DNA from 4 places in the Bradyrhizobium sp. IC4059 genome. Region 4 is predicted to be linked to each of the others. Evidence: predicted binding sites of a transcription regulator. Region 4 holds the regulator's gene; each other region holds the start of a gene.
The links. Region 4 encodes PhoB, which activates phosphate uptake and scavenging genes when phosphate is short. Its sites were predicted from a motif close to TGTCATNNANCTGTCAT; they were not measured.
Positions count from the first base shown of each region.

Region 1: I6F12_RS16305 (DUF465 domain-containing protein) is a predicted target of PhoB. The motif match lies at 1,862-1,878, and genes of this name have one in related genera.
Region 2: I6F12_RS07800 (DUF47 domain-containing protein) is a predicted target of PhoB. The motif match lies at 2,816-2,832, and genes of this name have one in related genera.
Region 3: I6F12_RS35440 (UDP-2,3-diacylglucosamine diphosphatase) is a predicted target of PhoB. The motif match lies at 1,893-1,909, and genes of this name have one in related genera.

Region 1 is NZ_JADYVH010000004.1:581,195-585,725, forward strand. It holds gene I6F12_RS16280 (hypothetical protein) at 47-238, opposite strand; gene I6F12_RS16285 (GGDEF domain-containing protein) at 147-803, shown strand; gene I6F12_RS16290 (hypothetical protein) at 805-1,056, opposite strand; gene I6F12_RS16295 (hypothetical protein) at 1,079-1,297, opposite strand; gene I6F12_RS16300 (DUF465 domain-containing protein) at 1,429-1,635, opposite strand; gene I6F12_RS16305 (DUF465 domain-containing protein) at 1,966-2,148, shown strand; gene I6F12_RS16310 (NAD(P)/FAD-dependent oxidoreductase) at 2,295-3,419, opposite strand; gene I6F12_RS16315 (EAL domain-containing protein) at 3,622-4,531, shown strand, end outside.
Region 2 is NZ_JADYVH010000002.1:399,279-403,809, reverse strand. It holds gene I6F12_RS07815 (peptide chain release factor 3) at 1-564, opposite strand, end outside; gene sugE (quaternary ammonium compound efflux SMR transporter SugE) at 723-1,037, shown strand; gene I6F12_RS07805 (inorganic phosphate transporter) at 1,030-2,034, opposite strand; gene I6F12_RS07800 (DUF47 domain-containing protein) at 2,129-2,773, opposite strand; gene I6F12_RS07795 (branched-chain amino acid ABC transporter permease) at 2,930-3,898, opposite strand; gene I6F12_RS07790 (branched-chain amino acid ABC transporter permease) at 3,900-4,531, opposite strand, start outside.
Region 3 is NZ_JADYVH010000020.1:13,660-18,190, reverse strand. It holds gene I6F12_RS35445 (glycosyltransferase family 1 protein) at 1-1,043, opposite strand, end outside; gene I6F12_RS35440 (UDP-2,3-diacylglucosamine diphosphatase) at 1,057-1,869, opposite strand; gene thiD (bifunctional hydroxymethylpyrimidine kinase/phosphomethylpyrimidine kinase) at 2,209-3,009, opposite strand; gene I6F12_RS35430 (PAS domain-containing sensor histidine kinase) at 3,366-4,531, shown strand, end outside.
Region 4 is NZ_JADYVH010000009.1:190,465-194,995, forward strand. It holds gene argF (ornithine carbamoyltransferase) at 1-48, opposite strand, end outside; gene I6F12_RS26520 (aspartate aminotransferase family protein) at 48-1,256, opposite strand; gene I6F12_RS26525 (GcrA family cell cycle regulator) at 1,716-2,228, shown strand; gene phoB (phosphate regulon transcriptional regulator PhoB) at 2,528-3,235, opposite strand; gene phoU (phosphate signaling complex protein PhoU) at 3,258-3,974, opposite strand; gene pstB (phosphate ABC transporter ATP-binding protein PstB) at 3,986-4,531, opposite strand, start outside.

The sequences.
Region 1 (4,531 bases), on a different contig from region 4:
TTCCGGCCGGCGGCTCGCAAGGCGGTGGCAAGGAGAAGGGAATCCACTATCCTGTCTTGGTGAATCCCCGCAAGCCTTCATTGAGCACGATGCCCATGAAGAAACCGAAAAGGGCGAGCCCTGCGAAGGCCAGAAAGGGCCGGAACATGAGCGCCGCCCGATCCAAAGCCGTTTCGAGCCGCGCGGCCAAACCGGCCTTGCGCAGAGCGCCGGCTGCCGATGACGGCAAGGCGATCATCCGCGGCCTCAGGAGCAAGCTCAAGGCGGCCCTGTTGCGGATCTCGGAGCTCGAGGCGGCCGCCGATACCGATTTCCTGCTCGGGATTCCCAACCGGCGCGGTTTCGAGCGCGAGCTCGCGCGCGCCATCGCCTATATGAAGCGCTACCGCGCCAGCGGGGCGCTGATCGTGCTCGACGTCGATCGGCTGAAGCCGATCAACGATTCCTTCGGTCATGCCGCCGGCGATGAGGTGCTCAAGGCGATTGTCGCCACGCTGACGCGACAGGTCCGCGCCTCCGACGTGGTCGGCCGGCTCGGGGGCGACGAGTTCGCGCTGCTGCTCTGGAATCTCAGCGAGACCGATGCGAAGGTCAAGGCTGCGGCCTTGGAGCAGGCGATCGACGAATTGTCATTCGTTTTTCGCGGCCAGCACGTGACCGCGGGCGCCTCGGCCGGCGTCGCGCTGCTCGGTCCGCAATCCGCTGCAGGCCGCGCCCTGGAGGAGGCGGATGCCGCCATGTATGTGCGCAAGGCGAGCCGCCGGCACGAGCCGCGGATCAGGCTGGTCGGCGGCGAGCGCTAGTCTAGAGGGTGGCAAGATCTTCCGGCACGTTGCCGAACTTGCGCAGCAGCGTCGCGTCGCCGAATTCGCCGGTCATGGGATCGCCGCTGCGGCTGAACGCGATCGCGCCGATATGGCCGGCGCCGCGCGCCAGCATCTCTGCGCGTCGCAGCGCCGCCGTCGAGGACTGACACTCCTCTGCAGCGCCTGCGACGGGTGATCCGTCGTCATCGATCAAGAAGGGCATTGCAACGTAATAGGTCACATCCGACATGGCGTTGCTCCAAGGTTGAAGATTATGCGGCGCTGCTCTTGCTCCGCATCTTGCTGCGCGAGATCTCCGGAATGCAGCCGGCTGAAATCGCCGCCTGCAATTCCTCCAGCTCGGCTTCCAGATATTCGTTGGCCATGATCAGCGCCTTGATGGTGCTGCGCAGATTGCCGTCGCACATCGCGATCGCCTGATCGCAGGCCTGTTCGTAATGGCTGTTGTCGAAAAGGGCGGTTGCCGACATCTGCGTTGTCCTCGTGTGTTGTCCTTGAGCGTTCTCTGAGGTGTTGGGGCGCCCGCGAATGTTCCTATTTTGTTCTTATTGAGTCAAGCGGATTCGGAAGCGGCGGGGCGCCGCGCAAGACCGGCTCACGGTCAGGCGATGATGTCGGGGGTGATCTGGTCTTCGATGAATGCGATGCGGTCGCGCAACAACAGCTTGCGCTTCTTCAGGCGCTGTAACCGCAACAGGTCGGGGGCGGGCGATTGATGCAATGCATCGATCGCCGCATCGAGATCTCGGTGTTCCTGCTGCAACCGGGTGAGCTCGGCTTCGAGCTCACGCTCATCTTCATTGGTCATGTCTGCGGTGGCCGAAAACCGATAGGCGTGAGATCCGGGCTGTGGATGCCCTGTGGAAATTATCGTCCTTGCGCCGCGTGATCGCAAGCGATCTGCGATCCCTCGTCCCCGATCTCCAGCAACATATTTCTGCAGGGAGCTGCGGCGGTGCGTCGGCGTATTGATATCATGGATTTTTCCGGCGTGGTTCCCTTAGTCACGCTTCGTTACATATGAACTTTCAAAAATGACGCTGCAACGACGGATACCCATCGACAGGACGAATCGGTGATGTAGACTTGGTTGTCCGGATCGAATCCTAAAGGTTCAACCCTACCGAGGAGGTTTCGAATGACAATTCAGGCACATCTCGTTGAATTGGAACGGAAGCACAAACTTCTCGAAAACGAATTGCACGAAGCTCTCGTGCACCTTTCAACAGACGACCTGCAAATTGTTGAGTTGAAGCGCCGGAAGTTGATGGTCAAGGACCAGATCGAGCGTCTGAAGCAATCTGGCGACACGCTCCACTAGTAACCCCCGTGACAGTGTAGAGTTGATCACGTCCTTCACGCAGGGATGAGAGCATCCGTGCTCATCCCTGCTGCAAGGTGTGTACCGTGCAACACGGTTGTGCGGCGCTCACTCTTGCTTGGACCCGTGGCTCTCGACGCGCACACCTATCCGCTTCTCGAAACACTGTCGATATCTGCGAGCTCGGCGACGTGATCGGCGATCGCGAGCGAGGACGTCAGTCCCGGCGATTCGATGCCGAACAGATTGATCAGGCCTGCAACGCCGTGATCGCGCGGGCCCTGCATCAAGAAATCCTGCGTGGCCACGGCCGGCGGCACGATCTTCGGGCGGATGCCCGAATAGCTCGGCATCAGCGCGCCGTCAGGCAGCGTCGGCCAGTATTTGCGGATCGCGGGATAGAAGCGCTCGGCGCGTGACGGATCGACCTCGTAGTCGATCGTCTCGATCCATTCGACGTCAGGCCCGAAGCGCGCCTGTCCTGCCATGTCCAGCGTCAGGTGCACGCCCAGGCCGCCGGGCTCGGGCACCGGATAGATCAGACGCGAGAACGGCGCCTTGGCGTTGCAGCTGAAGTAGTTTCCCTTGGCGAGATAGGCCGGCGGAATCCGGTCCAGCGGCATGCCGTCGATGTTGCGCGCCACATGCGTTGCCGACAGCCCCGCGGCGTTGACGAGGAGGTTGCATTGCAGCGTCATCGGTGCCTCGCCGCCGGCATCGATCTCGATGAGGCCGGCCGCCGCCTTGGCACGGATCAGCGGGGTGTGAAACGCGAAAGCTGCGCCGGCGTCCTCGGCTTCGCCGCGCAGCGAGAGCATGTAGGAATGGCTGTCGATGATGCCCGTCGACGGTGACAGCAGCGCGGCGTCGCAGGCGAGCGCCGGCTCCAGCGCGCGTGCGGCCTCGCCCGAGAGCAGCTGCATGTCGAGCACGCCGTTGGCCTCGGCATGCGCCTTGATCGATTGCAGCTTCTCGGTCTCCTTCGGGCTGGTCGCGACGATCAGCTTGCCGCAATTTTTGTGCGGGATGCCGCGCTCGGCGCAGTAGCGGTACAGCGCGTGCTTGCCTGCCACGCACATGCGCGCCATCCAGCTCCCGGCCCGGTAGTAGATGCCGGCATGGATCACCTCGCTGTTGCGCGAGGAGGTGACGGTGCCGATCGCCTCGGCTTCCTCCAGCACGATCACCTCGCGCCCGGCCTGGGCGAGCTTCCGGGCCACCGCGAGCCCGACCACGCCGGCTCCGATGACGACGCAATCGACCCTATCCATGGTTGTGCAGGATACCAGTTGGAAGCACCGGTGGCGCACGGTCCGGATGCGGCGGCGCAGGCGGGGCTTCCGTTAAGAAGTCGTTTATCATGTCAGGGCAATTGCCGCATTTTATGTCACATTATTCTGTTGTGCCCACAGGCGTTTACCCGATCCAAACCCGCGAAGCCAGACAATCCGACGTTGAAATCGCGGGTGGCTGATGGCTGAGAAGAACTGGCACGTGGGCAGCACGCTTTGGATTGCTGTGCACGCCCTCCTATGCCTGGCCGTTACGGGCGCGCCTGCGCGCGCCTTTGCGGCATCGGACAGCCTTGCCGTTCCGGGCGATCTCACCAGGCTTGATCCCGGCGTGATCTGGGAAGCCCTCATCGCGGGCATCGTGGTCTGCTCGTTCCTCGCCGCGATCGGGCTGTGGATCCATTCCTCGCTGCGCCGGTCCAGCCGTTTGCAGCTGCGTCGCAACGCCTTCATCTCCTCCGCCATGAACAACCTCAACCAGGGCGTGGTGATGACGGATGCGCAGCGCCGCGTCATCTTCTGCAATGACCGCTATCTCGAGATCTATGGCCTGACGCGATCCGACCTCCGGCCCAACATGACCGGTTGCGACATCCTGAGGCTGCGCCGCGAGCGCGGAGTGCTCGGCGTCACCGATGACGAATTTTACCAAAAGGCATCGAGCGCCAATGGCCTGACCACGGAACTGCCGGACGGACGGGCTATCCTGGTGAAGTATTTCGTGTTGCCGAACGGCGGCTCGGTGGCGACCCATCTCGACGTCACCGAGCAGCGCAACCTGTCGCGGCAGCTCGCCTCCACCAAGCAGTTCCTGGAATCGGTGCTCGATCATGTGCCGGCCTGCGTGGCGGCCAAGAACATCGAGGACGGCTGCTACATCTTCGCCAACAGCGCCTATGAGAAGTTCTGGGGATTGTCGCGGGACTTCGCCGTCGGCAGGAATGCACGGGAGCTGTTTGCGTCGGCCTCGGCGGCCAGCATCGAGGCCGCTGACCAGGCCGCGCTCAATTCGCCGGATGGCCAGCACCGCAATGAGTTCGAGGTGGATCGTGCCGGCGCGCGGCGCATGGTCGCCTCGATCCGGATCGTGG
Region 2 (4,531 bases), on a different contig from region 4:
GCGGCCGCGGCCGACCGGCCAGGTCATCGGCGTGGTGTCGAGCGCCAGCGTCTTCTCGATCTCGTCGAGCAGCTCGAACACGTCGCGACTCTCGCGGTCCATCTTGTTGATGAAGGTGATGATCGGGATGTCGCGCAGACGGCACACCTCGAACAGCTTTCGGGTGCGCGCCTCGATACCCTTGGCCGCGTCGATCACCATCACGGCGGAATCGACCGCCGTCAGCGTGCGATAGGTATCTTCCGAAAAGTCCTCGTGGCCCGGCGTGTCCAGCAGGTTGAAGACGAGGCCTTCGAACTCGAAGGTCATCACCGAGGTCACCACCGAGATGCCGCGTTCGCGCTCGATCTTCATCCAGTCCGAACGCGTGTTGCGCCGCTCGCCTTTGGCCTTGACCTGGCCGGCGAGGTTGATAGCGCCGCCGAACAGCAGCAGCTTTTCGGTCAGCGTGGTCTTGCCGGCGTCGGGATGGGAGATGATCGCAAAGGTCCGCCGCCTCGCCACCTCGGCGGCAAGCGGGGAACGGGCCGGCGATTCGGCTGTGGTGGCGGCGATGTCGGACATGGCGGGAGCGTGTGGCAGGGAAAACGGGCCTGATCAAGCCTCATTTGGTGATTGCGAAGGTTTCCGGCCAGCCCCATATCCCCCTTTTGGGAGGACGACCTCCCTGCCCATCAGCACACCAGCCGCGGGGACGACCCTGCCTTGAATGGAGGGTCGTCATGGCCTGGAGCATCCTGTTCGTCGCCGGTCTCCTCGAGATCACCTGGGCCATCGGCCTGAAATACACCGAGGGCTTTAGCAAGCTTGTCCCGTCCGCGGTCACGCTCGCGGCCATGGCCGGCAGCGTCATCCTGCTCGGATTTGCGCTCAAATCCCTGCCCGTCGGAACCGCCTATGCGGTCTGGACCGGCATCGGCGCGGTCGGCACCGCGACGCTCGGCATGGTTCTGTTCGGCGAGCCGGCGACGGCCTTCCGCCTCGCCAGCATCGGCCTGATCGTCGCCGGCATCATCGGACTGAAGCTCGTCACTTGACGAGCTGGACCACCCACCAGGTCAGCGCGGCCACGATGCCTGAGGCCGGGATCGTGATCACCCAGGCATAGACGATGGAGCTTGCGACGTTCCAACGCACGGCCGAGACGCGGCGGGCGGCGCCGACGCCGACGATGGCGCCGGTGATGGTGTGGGTGGTCGAGACAGGAACCCCGAGGTAGGTCGCCATGAACAGAGTCACCGCGCCCCCGGTCTCGGCGCAAAAGCCCTGCATCGGGGTCAATTTCGTGATGCGCAGGCCCATGGTGCGGACGATGCGCCAGCCGCCCATCAGCGTGCCCAGCGCCATCGCCGCCTGGCACGACAGCACCACCCAGAACGGCACCGAGAACTCGCTGCCGAGATGGCCCTGCGAATAGAGCAACACCGCGATGATGCCCATGGTCTTCTGCGCGTCGTTGCCGCCATGGCCGAGCGAATAGAGCGAAGCGGAGACGAATTGCAGGATGCGGAAGGCGCGGTCGACCGCGAACGGCGTCGAGCGCACCGAGGCCCAGGACACGATCGCAACCAGCGCCATTGCGAGCAGGAAGCCAACCAGCGGCGACAGCACGATCGCCAGCACGGTCTTGGACAGGCCGCTCCACACCGCGGCCGAAATACCGGCCTTGGCCAAGCCGCCGCCGACGAGCCCGCCGATCAGCGCGTGCGACGACGACGATGGAATGCCGAGCGCCCAGGTCACGAGGTTCCAGACGATGGCGCCGACGAGGGCTGCGAAGATCACCTGGGCGTCGACGACCGCGGGATCGATGATGCCGGTGCCGATGGTCTGGGCGACGTGCAGCCCGAACACCAGGAAGGCGATGAAATTGAAGAAGGCGGCCCAGAACACCGCGAATTGCGGCCGCAGCACGCGGGTCGAGACGATGGTCGCGATCGAATTGGCGGCGTCGTGCAGGCCGTTCAGGAAGTCGAACAGCAGAGCGACGGCGATCAAGCCGACCAGGACGGGAAAAGCCAACGCAGCATCCACGGCGAGGCCCCTACGCTTTGCGCATGATCTCCGCGCAAACGCGTTCCGCGTTCGTCGCGAAGGAAAACCGCTGCACACTTTTCCGGATCATGCTCTAAACTTGCTCAATGACGATGCTGTTGATTTCGTTCGCAACGTCATCGAAACGGTCGGCCACCTTCTCGAGATGGTCGTAGATCTCGACCCCGACGATGAAATCCATCGCATTGCCGTCGCGATGCTTGAGGAACAGCTCCTTCAGGCCGATGTCGTGGAGATCGTCGACACGGCCCTCAAGCTTGCCGAGCTCCTCGGTGATCGCGGTCAGCATGGCGACGTTCTTGCCGATCTCCTGCATCAGCGGCAGCGCACGGCCGACCAGATTGGCGCATTCGATCAAGAGTCCGCCGATCTCGCGCATCGGCGGCTCGAAGCTGCGCACCTCGAACAGCATCACGGCCTTGGCCGTCTGCTGCATCTGGTCGATGGCATCGTCCAGCGACGTGATTAGGTTCTTGATGTCGCCGCGGTCGAACGGGGTGATGAAGGTGCGGCGCACCGCCGTCAGCACCTCGCGGGTGATATTGTCGGCGTCGTTCTCGAACTGGTTGACGCGCTGGCAATAGACCGGCGTCTCCTCGCCCCCGTTGAGCATGCCCTGGAGCGCGACCGCGCCCTGGATCACGGTCTGGGCATGGCGGTCGAACAGGTCGAAGAACCGCTCTTCCCTGGGCAGGAACGCACGAAACCATCGCATCATGGGGGTAGGCTACCGGTTGGAAATGGTCAGGCCCGTGAGGGCTGTCATAAAACTGTCATAGACCATTTTCGATCCGCGCGCGTGTCGCCTCACGCCCGCGGAGCCGGGTCATCCACCGCTTTCATGCATCTATGAAACTGATGCAATATCAGTTATTTAGAGCGATCGCCGGAAGTAATGCGCGATTTCGCCGACGACGCCGCGGCGGAAGGTGAGCACGCAGACCACGAAGATCGCGCCCTGGATCACCGTCACCCACTGGCCGAAGCCGGCCAGATATTGCTGCATGGCGATGATCACGAAGGCGCCGACCACGGGACCGAAAACGGTGCCGAGCCCGCCGACCAGCGTCATCAGCACGACCTCGCCCGACATCGTCCAGTGCACGTCGGTGAGCGAAGCGTTCTGCGCCACGAACACCTTCAGCGCACCGGCAAGGCCGGCGAGCGTCCCCGACAGCACGAAGGCCAGGAACTTGTATTGGTCGGTGCGGTAGCCGAGCGAGATCGCGCGCTGCTCGTTCTCGCGGATCGACTTCAGCACCTCGCCGAACGGCGAGTTGATGATGCGGAAGATCAGGAGGAAGCCGGCGAGGAAGCCGACCAGCACGACATAGTACAGCACCGTCGGCTTGGACAGATCGAGCACGCCGAACATGCGTCCCTGTGGGATGCCCTGGATGCCGTCCTCACCATGGGTGAACGGGGCCTGGAGATAGATGAAGTACAGGAGCTGCGACAGCGCCAGCGTAATCATCGAGAAATAGATGCCCTGGCGTCGGATCGAGATGTAGCCGGTGACGATCGAGAGCACGAACGCCGCGGCGACGCCGACGAGAATGCCGAGCTCGGGCGGCAGCGCCCAGACCTTCAGCGCATGCGCGCTGCAATAGCCGGCCGTGCCTAAGAACATCGCGTGGCCGAACGACAGCAAGCCGCCATAGCCGACCAGCAGATTGAAGGCGCAGGCGAGCAGCGCAAAGCACAGCGCCTGCATCACGAAGAACGGATAGACGCCCGTGAACGGCACCGCTGCGAGCAGCAGCGCCATCACTGCGAATACAATCATCTCGTCGCGCATTGCGCGCGGGGTCACAGGAAGCGTGTCGTCCGTCAGGGTTGTCATCTCAGGCCGCCCTTCCCGTCAATCCCGTCGGCTTCACCAGCAGCACCAGCACCATCAGCACGAACACGACGGTGTTGGAGGCCTCGGGGTAGAAATACTTGGTCAGGCCTTCGATCACGCCGAGCGCAAAGCCGGTGATGATGGAGCCCATGATCGAGCCCATGCCGCCGATCACCACCACCGCGAACACGACGATGATGAGGTCGGCACCCATCAGCGGCCGCACCTGGTTGATCGGCGCCGAGAGCACGCCGGCGAGCGCGGCAAGGCCGACGCCGAGACCGTAAGTGAGCGTGATCATGCGCGGCACGTTGATGCCGAAGGCACGCACCAAGGTCGGATTTTCGGTCGCGGCGCGCAGGTAGGCGCCGAGCTGCGTCTTCTCGATCAGGAACCAGGTCGCAAGGCACACCGCCAGTGAGAACACGACGACCCAGCCGCGGTAGATCGGCAGGAACATGAAGCCGAGATTCATGCCGCCCCTGAGCTGGTCGGGGATGGCGTAAGGCAGGCCCGAGGAGCCGAAATAGTTCTGGAACACGCCCTGCACGATCAGCGCGATGCCGAAGGTCAGGAGCAGACCGTAGAGATGATCGAGCCCGGTCAGCCATTGCAGCATGGTCCGTTCCAGGA
Region 3 (4,531 bases), on a different contig from region 4:
CAAGCCACGAAACGCGGCTGTTCCGCGGCGTTCCGACCGGGCAGCACCGCCCCGACCGCCAAAATGCTGTCGATAAAGACCGTTGCAGAGGCCTCCCAGGTGTAATTGGCGGCGAACGCGACGCAGTCCTGCCGGGAGATATCGAGCGCGGCGAAGCAGGCATTGCGCAGATCGTGATCGAGCGCGCCGACCGGCGCATCGCCAATCACGTCGCGGGGACCCTTCACGGGGAAGGCCGCGACCGGCAGGCCGCTCGCGAGCGCCTCCAGCAGGACCAGGCCGAAAGTGTCGGTCTTGCTCGGGAACACGAACACGTCGGCGGCCGCGTAGATATCCGCCAGTTCCTCGCCGTGCTTCTCGCCGAGGAAGATCGCATCGGGGTAGACCTCTTCCAGCGAGGCGCGCGCCGGGCCGTCGCCGACGACCACCTTGGTGCCGGGTAGGTCGAGGTCGAGGAACGCCTCGAGATTCTTCTCGACTGCGACGCGGCCGACCGACAGGAACACGGGTGCCGGCAGGCAGAGATCGATGACGCGCGGGTGGAACAACGTGGTGTCCACGCCGCGCGGCCACAGCACGACATTGTCGAAGCCGCGCTCGGTCAGTTCGCGCGCGAGCGCCGGCGTCGCCGCCATCACGGCGCGACTGGCGCTGTGGAAGCGCCGCAGCGCCCGCCAGATCAGCGAGCCCGGCACTGGCACGCGGGCGCGGACATATTCGGGAAAGCGGGTATGGAAGCTGGTCGTGAACGGCAGCTTGCGCTGGCGGCAATAGCGGCGGACCATCAGGCCGATCGGCCCTTCGGTCGCGATGTGGATGCTGTCGGGACGCGCCTCCTCGATCAGCCTTGCGATCCGGGCCGGGCGCGGCATGGCGAGGCGCACGTCGCGATAGCTCGGCATCGCGAAGGTGCGGAACGATTGCGGCGTCAGGAACGTGAACTCGACCCCGAGCCCTTTTGCGGCCTCAGCCAGCTTGGTCAGCGTCCGAACCACACCGTTGACTTGCGGGTGCCAGGCGTCGGTCGCGACCAGGATGCGCATCAAGAGGTCCTTGTTATGCAGCTCTGGCTGCGACCTGTGGCACCTGCTCCGGCTTCCGCAACTGATCCGCCCAGGTGATGATCTCGAAGTGACCGTCGTCATGCTCGACCAGGGCGGTGCAGCTCTCCACCCAGTCGCCGCAATTCATGTAGCGGATGCCGCCCTCGTCGCGGATCACGGCGTAGTGGATGTGGCCGCAGATCACGCCGTCGGCCTGGTGACGCCGCGCCTCGGCGGCGAGCGCCTGCTCGAACGCGCCGATATAGTTGACGGCGTTCTTGACCTTCTGCTTGGCCCATTGCGACAGCGACCAATAGGGCACGCCGAACAGGCGGCGGAAGAAGTTGACCAGGCGGTTCATCTGGATCGCGAAGTCATAGGCCTTGTCGCCGAGATGGGCGAGCCAGCGCGCGTTCTGCACCACGAGATCGAAGATGTCGCCGTGAATGACGAGATAGCGCTTGCCGTCGGCGCCGGTGTGAACCGTGTTCTCGACCACGTCGATGCCGCCGAAATGCGTGCCGTAATAGTTGCGCAGGAACTCGTCGTGATTGCCAGGAATGTAGATGACCTTGGCGCCCTTGCGCGCCTTGCGCAAAAGCTTCTGGACGAGGTCGTTATGCGATTGCGGCCAGTGCCAGCTCGATTTCAGCGCCCAGCCGTCGACGATGTCGCCGACGAGATAGATCGTATCGGCATCATGGTAGCGCAGGAAGTCGAGCAGAAGATCGGCTTGTGAACCGCGGGCCCCGAGATGGACGTCGGAGATGAATAACGTGCGAAAGCGCCGCTCCGGGCTCTCGTCACTCACATCGTAACTTCCCATGCGCCAGCCTGTAACAATGTCCCGTGACAGGGGGATGACCGATTGAACCCTTGAGGCACCTTCAAATACGAATCACGCCTTGCCTCGCCCTCCCCGCGAATATCAGTCGCATGCGACAATCAGGCGACATGGCGCCGCATGGGCGCAAGCCCCCGCTCTTCTCTGAGGCAAACCTCCCCGCGGCACATCCTTCGAGACGCCCGCCCTTGGCAGGCCCTCAGGATGAGGACCGAGTGTGCGGCCCTAGCTTCAACGGGCACAGTGCTGCTTAGCCTCATCCTGAGGAGACCGCTGGAAGCGGTCGTCTCGAAGGATGGGGCGCGCGTTCAGGTGCCCGCCTCAGTAGAACTTGTGGAAATGATGGATCGGCCCGTGGCCGTGGCCGACGCTGAAGCGGTCGGCGGCGGCGATCGCGGCGCTGATCCAGGCCTTGGCGTTGCGCACGGCGGCCTCGAGGTCCTCGCCCCTGGCCAGCCCGGCCGCGATGGCGGAGGACAGCGAGCAGCCGGTGCCATGGGTGTTACGGGTGGCCACACGCGGCGCGGCGAGCGCGATCGCGGTCTCGGCAGTGACGAGATAGTCGGTGCTCTCGGCGCCCTCCCCGTGCCCGCCCTTGATCAGGACGGCGCGGCAGCCCAGCGCCAGCAGGCGGCGTCCCTGGCTTTCGATCTCGGCCTCGCTCGCCGCCACCGGTGCATCGAGCAGGGCCGCAGCTTCCGGCAGGTTCGGCGTGATCACGGCAGCCAGCGGCATCAGCCTGGTGCGCAGGGCGTCGACGGCTTCAGTGGCGAGCAGGCGGTCGCCGGAGGTCGCCACCATGACGGGATCGAGCACGACATGCCGCGGCGCCCAGCGCGAAAGCGCGGCCGCGATGGCATCGATGCTGGCGGCCTGGGCCACCATGCCGATCTTCACCGCACCGATGTCGAGGTCGGAGAACACCGCGTCGATCTGCTCGGTGACGAACCCGGCCGGCACCCCGTGAATGCCGGTCACGCCGCGCGTGTTCTGCGCCGTCAGCGCCGTGATCACGGAGGCGCCATAGACGCCGAGCGCGGCAAAGGTCTTCAGGTCCGCCTGGATGCCGGCGCCGCCGCTCGAATCGGAACCGGCGATGGTGAGTGCGACCGGGGTCGTCATCGCGGGAGACATGTGCTTGAGGAGGCCGCCATGGCCACTCGTAGCGCGACCGTGGAGCGTCAGCAAGCGCGCCGGGCCGCCGCCAGGCGTGATTCGCGAACCGATTGCGTGCCTTGCGAATCAGTCGGACACAGCGCGAACCAAGGCCCGAAATGATGCGGGCTTGAAAATGCAACGGCGCCGGACCCTTGCTATAGTCGCGTACCTTAGCGTGCTTCGCCGGTTACGCGAGACGTCAGGTGGTGGAACCGTCCAGCGCCCCCATGTTGCGGGCCGCCGGCCCCGCAAGCCACCTGAACAAGACTCCTTGGGGTGGAACGATGTGGGCCTTCTTCGAACGTCTCCTCGACTCGTCCATGCTGTCCCCGCACGGCATCTGCCTGTTGTGGGAGCCTGAGCTGATCTGGCTTCACGTCGTTTCCGACGCCAGCATTGCCGCCGCCTATTTCTCGATCCCGTTCGCCCTCGCCATCCTCGTCACCAAGCGGCGCGACCTCAAGTTCGGCTGGGTCTACTGGGCGTTCGCGATCTTCATCATGGCGTGCGGCCTGACCCACGTGCTGTCGATCTATACGCTCTGGGTTCCGATCTACGGCATCGAGGGCATGCTCAAGGCCGCCACGGCGGTCGCGTCGGTCTTCACCGCCGCCGCGCTCTGGCCGCTGCTGCCGAAGATCCTCACGATCCCCTCGCCGTTCGAGCTGCGACAGGTCCAGGCCGCGCTCGAGGAGGAGGAAATCAAGAGCCGCGACGCCACGCTGCTGCTGCAGCAGGTCCGCGACGCCCAGCGCGCGATGCGCGAGAGCGTGGCGCGCCTCACCGCGATCGTCGAGACCGCGGTCGACGGCGTCATCCTGCTCGATGCGCAGGACCGCATCCTGCTGTTCAATCCGGCCTGCGAGCGCCTGTTCGGCTACCGTGCCGACGAGGTGATGAACCGCAATGTCGGCATGCTGATGCCCGAGGCGGATGCAGCATCCGAGCGCCAGGCGCGGCATTTCGCGACCGGCGGCGAGGCCGTCGGCCTGCGCAAGGACGGCACGACGTTTCCGATGGAGCTGTCGGTCGGCCGGGCGCGGCAGGACGGCGAATTGATCTTCGTCGGCATCGTCCACGACCTCACCGCGCGCAAGCTGACCGAGCAGCAGCTTCAGCAGGCGCAGAAGATGGAGACGGTCGGTCAGCTCTCCGGCGGCATCGCGCACGACTTCAACAATCTGCTGACCGTCATCATCGGCAATGCCGAGCACCTGAGCGAGCAGCTCAAGGCGAGGCCCGACCTCGGGCGCTTTGCCGACGACATCTGCCAATCGGGCGAACGGGGTGCCGAGCTGACGCAGCGCCTGCTCGCCTTCAGCCGCCGCCAATTGCTGCGGCCTCAGACGATCGATTGCCGGAGCCTGCTCGATTCCATGTTCAAGCTGCTCAAGCGCACCTTGCGCGAAGACATCGAGATCAGGACGACCTCCGGGCCCGGCACGATCCTGGCCTTTGCCGACCGCGCGCAGCTCGAATCCGCCGT
Region 4 (4,531 bases):
GTTGATGTCCAGGAAGTGCTTGGGAGCTTTGTTGGGCGTCGTGCTCATCAGCTTGCCGCCCGCTTGGTCTGGCTGGAGGAGATCGCAGCGCAGGCGCGCTCTAACCGGCCGACGCTGTCCTCGATCTCCGCTTCCGTGACGATCAGGGGCGGCAGGAAGCGCACGACATTGTCGCCGGCCCCGACGGTGAGCAGCTTTTCGGCGCGCAGCGCCGCGACGAGATCGCCCGAGGGCACCACCGCCTTGATACCGATCAGCAGGCCCTCGCCGCGCACCTCGCTGACGATTTCGGGATGACGATCGATCACGGAGGCGAGCTTCTGCTTGAGCAGCAGCGACATCTTCTGCACGTGGTCGAAGAAGCCGGGCTTGAGCATGACATCGAGCACGGCGTTGGCAGCCGAGATCGCGAGCGGATTGCCGCCGAAGGTGGAGCCGTGCGAGCCGGGCCCCATGCCGGCCGCCGCGTCCGCGGTCGCCAGCACCGCGCCGATCGGAAAGCCGCCGCCGAGCGCCTTGGCGAGCGACATCACATCCGGTGTGACGCCGGTGCGCTTGTAGGCAAAGAGCTCGCCGGTGCGGCCCATGCCGGTCTGCACCTCGTCGAAGGCGAGCAACAGGCCGCGCTCGTTACAGAGTTCGCGCAGCGCCCTCAGGAAGGCGTGAGGTGCAGAACGAACGCCACCCTCGCCCTGGATCGGCTCGATGAGAATGCCGGCGGTGTGCGGACCAATCGCCTTCTTCACGGCGTCGAGGTCGCCGTGCGGCACCTGATCGAAGCCGTCCATCGGCGGACCGAAGCCCTCGAGATATTTCGCAGAGCCGGTGGCGGCGAGCGTCGCCAGCGTGCGGCCATGGAAGGCACCCTCGAAGGTGATCATGCGGTAACGTTCCGGATGCCCCTTGGAGAAGTGATGGTGGCGCACCAGCTTGATCACGCCTTCCAGCGCCTCGGCGCCGGAATTGCAGAAGAACACGAAGTCCGCAAAGCTCTCATTGCAGAGGCGGCTTGCGAGCTTCTCGCCGTCAGGGCTCTGGAACAGGTTCGACATGTGCCAGAGCTTGGTCGCCTGCTCCTGCAACGCCTTGACCAGCGCGGGATGGACATGGCCGAGCGCATTCACCGCGACACCCGAGGTGAAATCGAGATAGCGATCGCCGTTGGTCGCGATCAGCCAGCAGCCTTCGCCGCGCTCGAAACCGAGGTCGGCCCTGGCGAAAACGGGGAGCAAATGCGGCGCTGCGCTGTTAGTCATGACGTCACTTGAATGTTGCGGACGGTGTGAGGCATGCATTGCGCGACGCACCATCGACCGGCCCCGGAAAACGAAACGTGCCGCCTTTTAAGGGCGGCACGTGGCACTATCTTATGCCTGGCAAGACGGGTGTCAATGCCGCCCGGAAAGCCTCGCGAAACGCTGATTCCGTAGTCTTGCGGTGCCGATTTTGCGGGTTTTTCACCACGGAACATGTGGAAGCGAGTCGGCGGACTCTTGCGCGGGAGTCACGCCATATTGTAGCGTTTGGACTGTCAGATACGACATCTCGTGCAGCAGTTCTGATCCCAGAAGTCCTCATGTACCGGCGTAAACGTTCGGGCGTCTTGAGCGCGCCCGGCGAGCCTTAAGGGATTCTGACGGCACGGGTTTTTCAAGGCTAAAGCATTCGCTGCGAAGGCCCCAGGATGGCAGGCGCGCAGCGAGGGAAAGGGTGCAATGACGGTTTTGACCTGGTCCGATGATCGCGTCGAGCAGCTGAAGAAGCTCTGGGAGGCCGGACTTTCGGCCAGCCAGATCGCGGCGGAGCTCGGCAATGTGACCCGCAATGCCGTGATCGGCAAGGTGCACCGGCTCGGCCTGTCCGGCCGCGCCAAGAGCCCTTCATCGGCAGCGCCGCGGCCGCGCAAGGCACGGCCCGCGCAGCATATGATGCGGGTGACCCGCCCCGTCGCGCGCGGCAACACCGCGTTGGCGCAGGCCTTCGAGGTCGAGTTGGAAGCCGAGCCGGTTACCTACGACAACGTGGTGCCGATGAGCCAGCGGCTGTCGCTGCTGGAATTGAACGAGGCGACCTGCCACTGGCCGGTCGGCGATCCCTCGAGCCCGGATTTCTTCTTCTGCGGCGGCAAGGCGCTCTCCGGCCTGCCCTATTGTGCCCAGCATTCGCGCGTGGCCTATCAGCCCGCAGCGGATCGCCGTCGCGCAGCACCGAAACCGGGCACGCGGTGAGCTTGCGGAATTCCCTGATCGCCAAGCTTTGATCGCCAAGCTTGATCGCCAAGACTGCAGCCGTCATACGATGACGGCTCCCAATCGCCCGGTGTCATCCCCGCGAATGCGGGATCCGTAACCGCGGGGCGCAATCGTTGCGCGAGATGGTCACCCCGAGTCTTCGCCAAACCACGTCCTGTGGCTAATCGCGAACAGCGCAAGCGCTCGCGCTGAGATCCCGGGCTCACGCTGCGCGCGCCCCGGGATGACGGCCGAGATCGGCGCCGCAGTTCGCCAAACCAGCTGTCGCTGGCGCCTTACGTCTGCTCAGCCTTCGCGAAGCGATCGTCCAGCGCGTAGCCGGCGCCGCGGACGGTGCGGATCGGGTCCTGCTCGCGGCCAAGATTGAGCAGCTTGCGCAGGCGGCCGATATGCACGTCGACGGTGCGCTCGTCGATGTAGATGTCGCGGCCCCAGACGCTGTCGAGCAGCTGCTCGCGCGAGAACACGCGGCCGGGATGCTCCAGGAAGAACTCCAGCAGGCGATATTCGGTCGGACCGAGATCGATCGGCCGGCCCGAGCGCGCCACGCGGCGCTTGTCGCGGTCGAGCTCGATATCGCCATAGGCGAGCACGGTGGCGAGGCGCTCGGGACTCGCACGCCTGAGCAGGCCCTTCACGCGCGCAAGCAGCTCCGGCACCGAGAACGGCTTGACGATATAATCATCCGCGCCGGTCGCGAGCCCGCGCACCCGTTCGCTCTCCTCGCCGCGCGCGGTGAGCATGATGATCGGCAGCTGCTTGGTCTCGGGGCGGGTCCGAAGCCGCCGGCACAGCTCGATGCCTGACAGGCCCGGCAGCATCCAGTCGAGCACGATCAGATCGGGAATGTGCTCCTTGAGGCGGGTGTCGGCGTCATCGCCGCGCATCACCGTCTCGACGTCATAGCCGTCGCCTTCGAGGTTGTAGCGAAGAAGCTCGGTGAGAGCTTCCTCGTCCTCAACCACCATAATGCGTGCGCCCATGTGGTCGTAGCTCCTTAAGTCGTCAGGTGTTCGGCACCGTCGTGGCGAAGGTCGTCATGTCGCCCTTCGGCCGCTTGTCGGTGATCGCCTGGCCCTCGATCATGTAGAACACGGTCTCGGCGATGTTGGTGGCGTGGTCGCCGATCCGCTCGATGTTCTTGGCACAGAACATCAGGTGGATGCAGAACGAGATGTTGCGCGGATCCTCCATCATGTAGGTGAGGAGCTCGCGGAACAGCGAGGTGCAGATGGCGTCGACTTCTTCGTCGCCCTTCCACACCGCCATCGCCGCCGGCAGGTCGTGCGCGGCATAGGCGTCCAGCACCGACTTGACCTGCTGCTGCACGAGGTCGGTCATGTGCTCCAGGCCGCGGAACAGCTTGAGCGGATGGAAATCCGTCTCCAGCGCCGCGACGCGCTTGCCCATGTTCTTGGCGAGATCGCCGATGCGCTCGAGATCGGTCGCAACGCGCATCGCGCCGACGATCTCGCGCAGGTCGACGGCCATCGGCTGGCGGCGGGCGATGGTGAGCACGGCGCGCTCCTCGATGCGCTTCTGCAGCGCGTCGAGCTCGACGTCGGTGGCGACGACGCGCTGGCCGAGCGCGACGTCGCGGCGGATCAGCGCGTCGACGGAATCGACGATCATGCGCTCGGCGATGCCGCCCATCTCGGCGACCAGGCGGGTGAGCTCCTGAAGGTCGCTGTCGAAAGCCTTTACGGTATGTTCAGAACCCATGTTCCGTCTCCTCAGCCGAACCGGCCGGTGATGTAATCCTGCGTGCGCCGATCGCTCGGCGACGTGAAGATCTTGCTGGTGTCGTCGAACTCGATCAACTCGCCGAGATACATGAAGGCGGTCTTGTCGGAAACGCGCGCCGCCTGCTGCATGTTGTGGGTGACGATCGCGATCGTGTAGTTCTCGGACAATTCCTGGATCAGCTCCTCGACCTTGGCGGTCGAGATCGGGTCGAGCGCCGAGCAGGGCTCGTCAAACAGGATCACCTCGGGCCGCACCGCGACGGTGCGGGCGATGCAGAGGCGCTGCTGCTGGCCGCCGGAGAGCGACAGGCCGGAGGCATTGAGCTTGTCCTTGACCTCGTTCCACAGCGCGCCACCGCGCAGCGCCTTCTCGACGCGGTCGTCCATCTCGGACTTGGAGATCTTCTCATAGAGACGAATGCCGAAGGCGATGTTCTCGTAGATCGTCATCGGGAACGGCGTCGGCTTCTGGAACACCATGCCGACCCGGGCGCGGAGCAGGTTGAGGTCGAGCTTGGGGTCGAGGATGTTGGT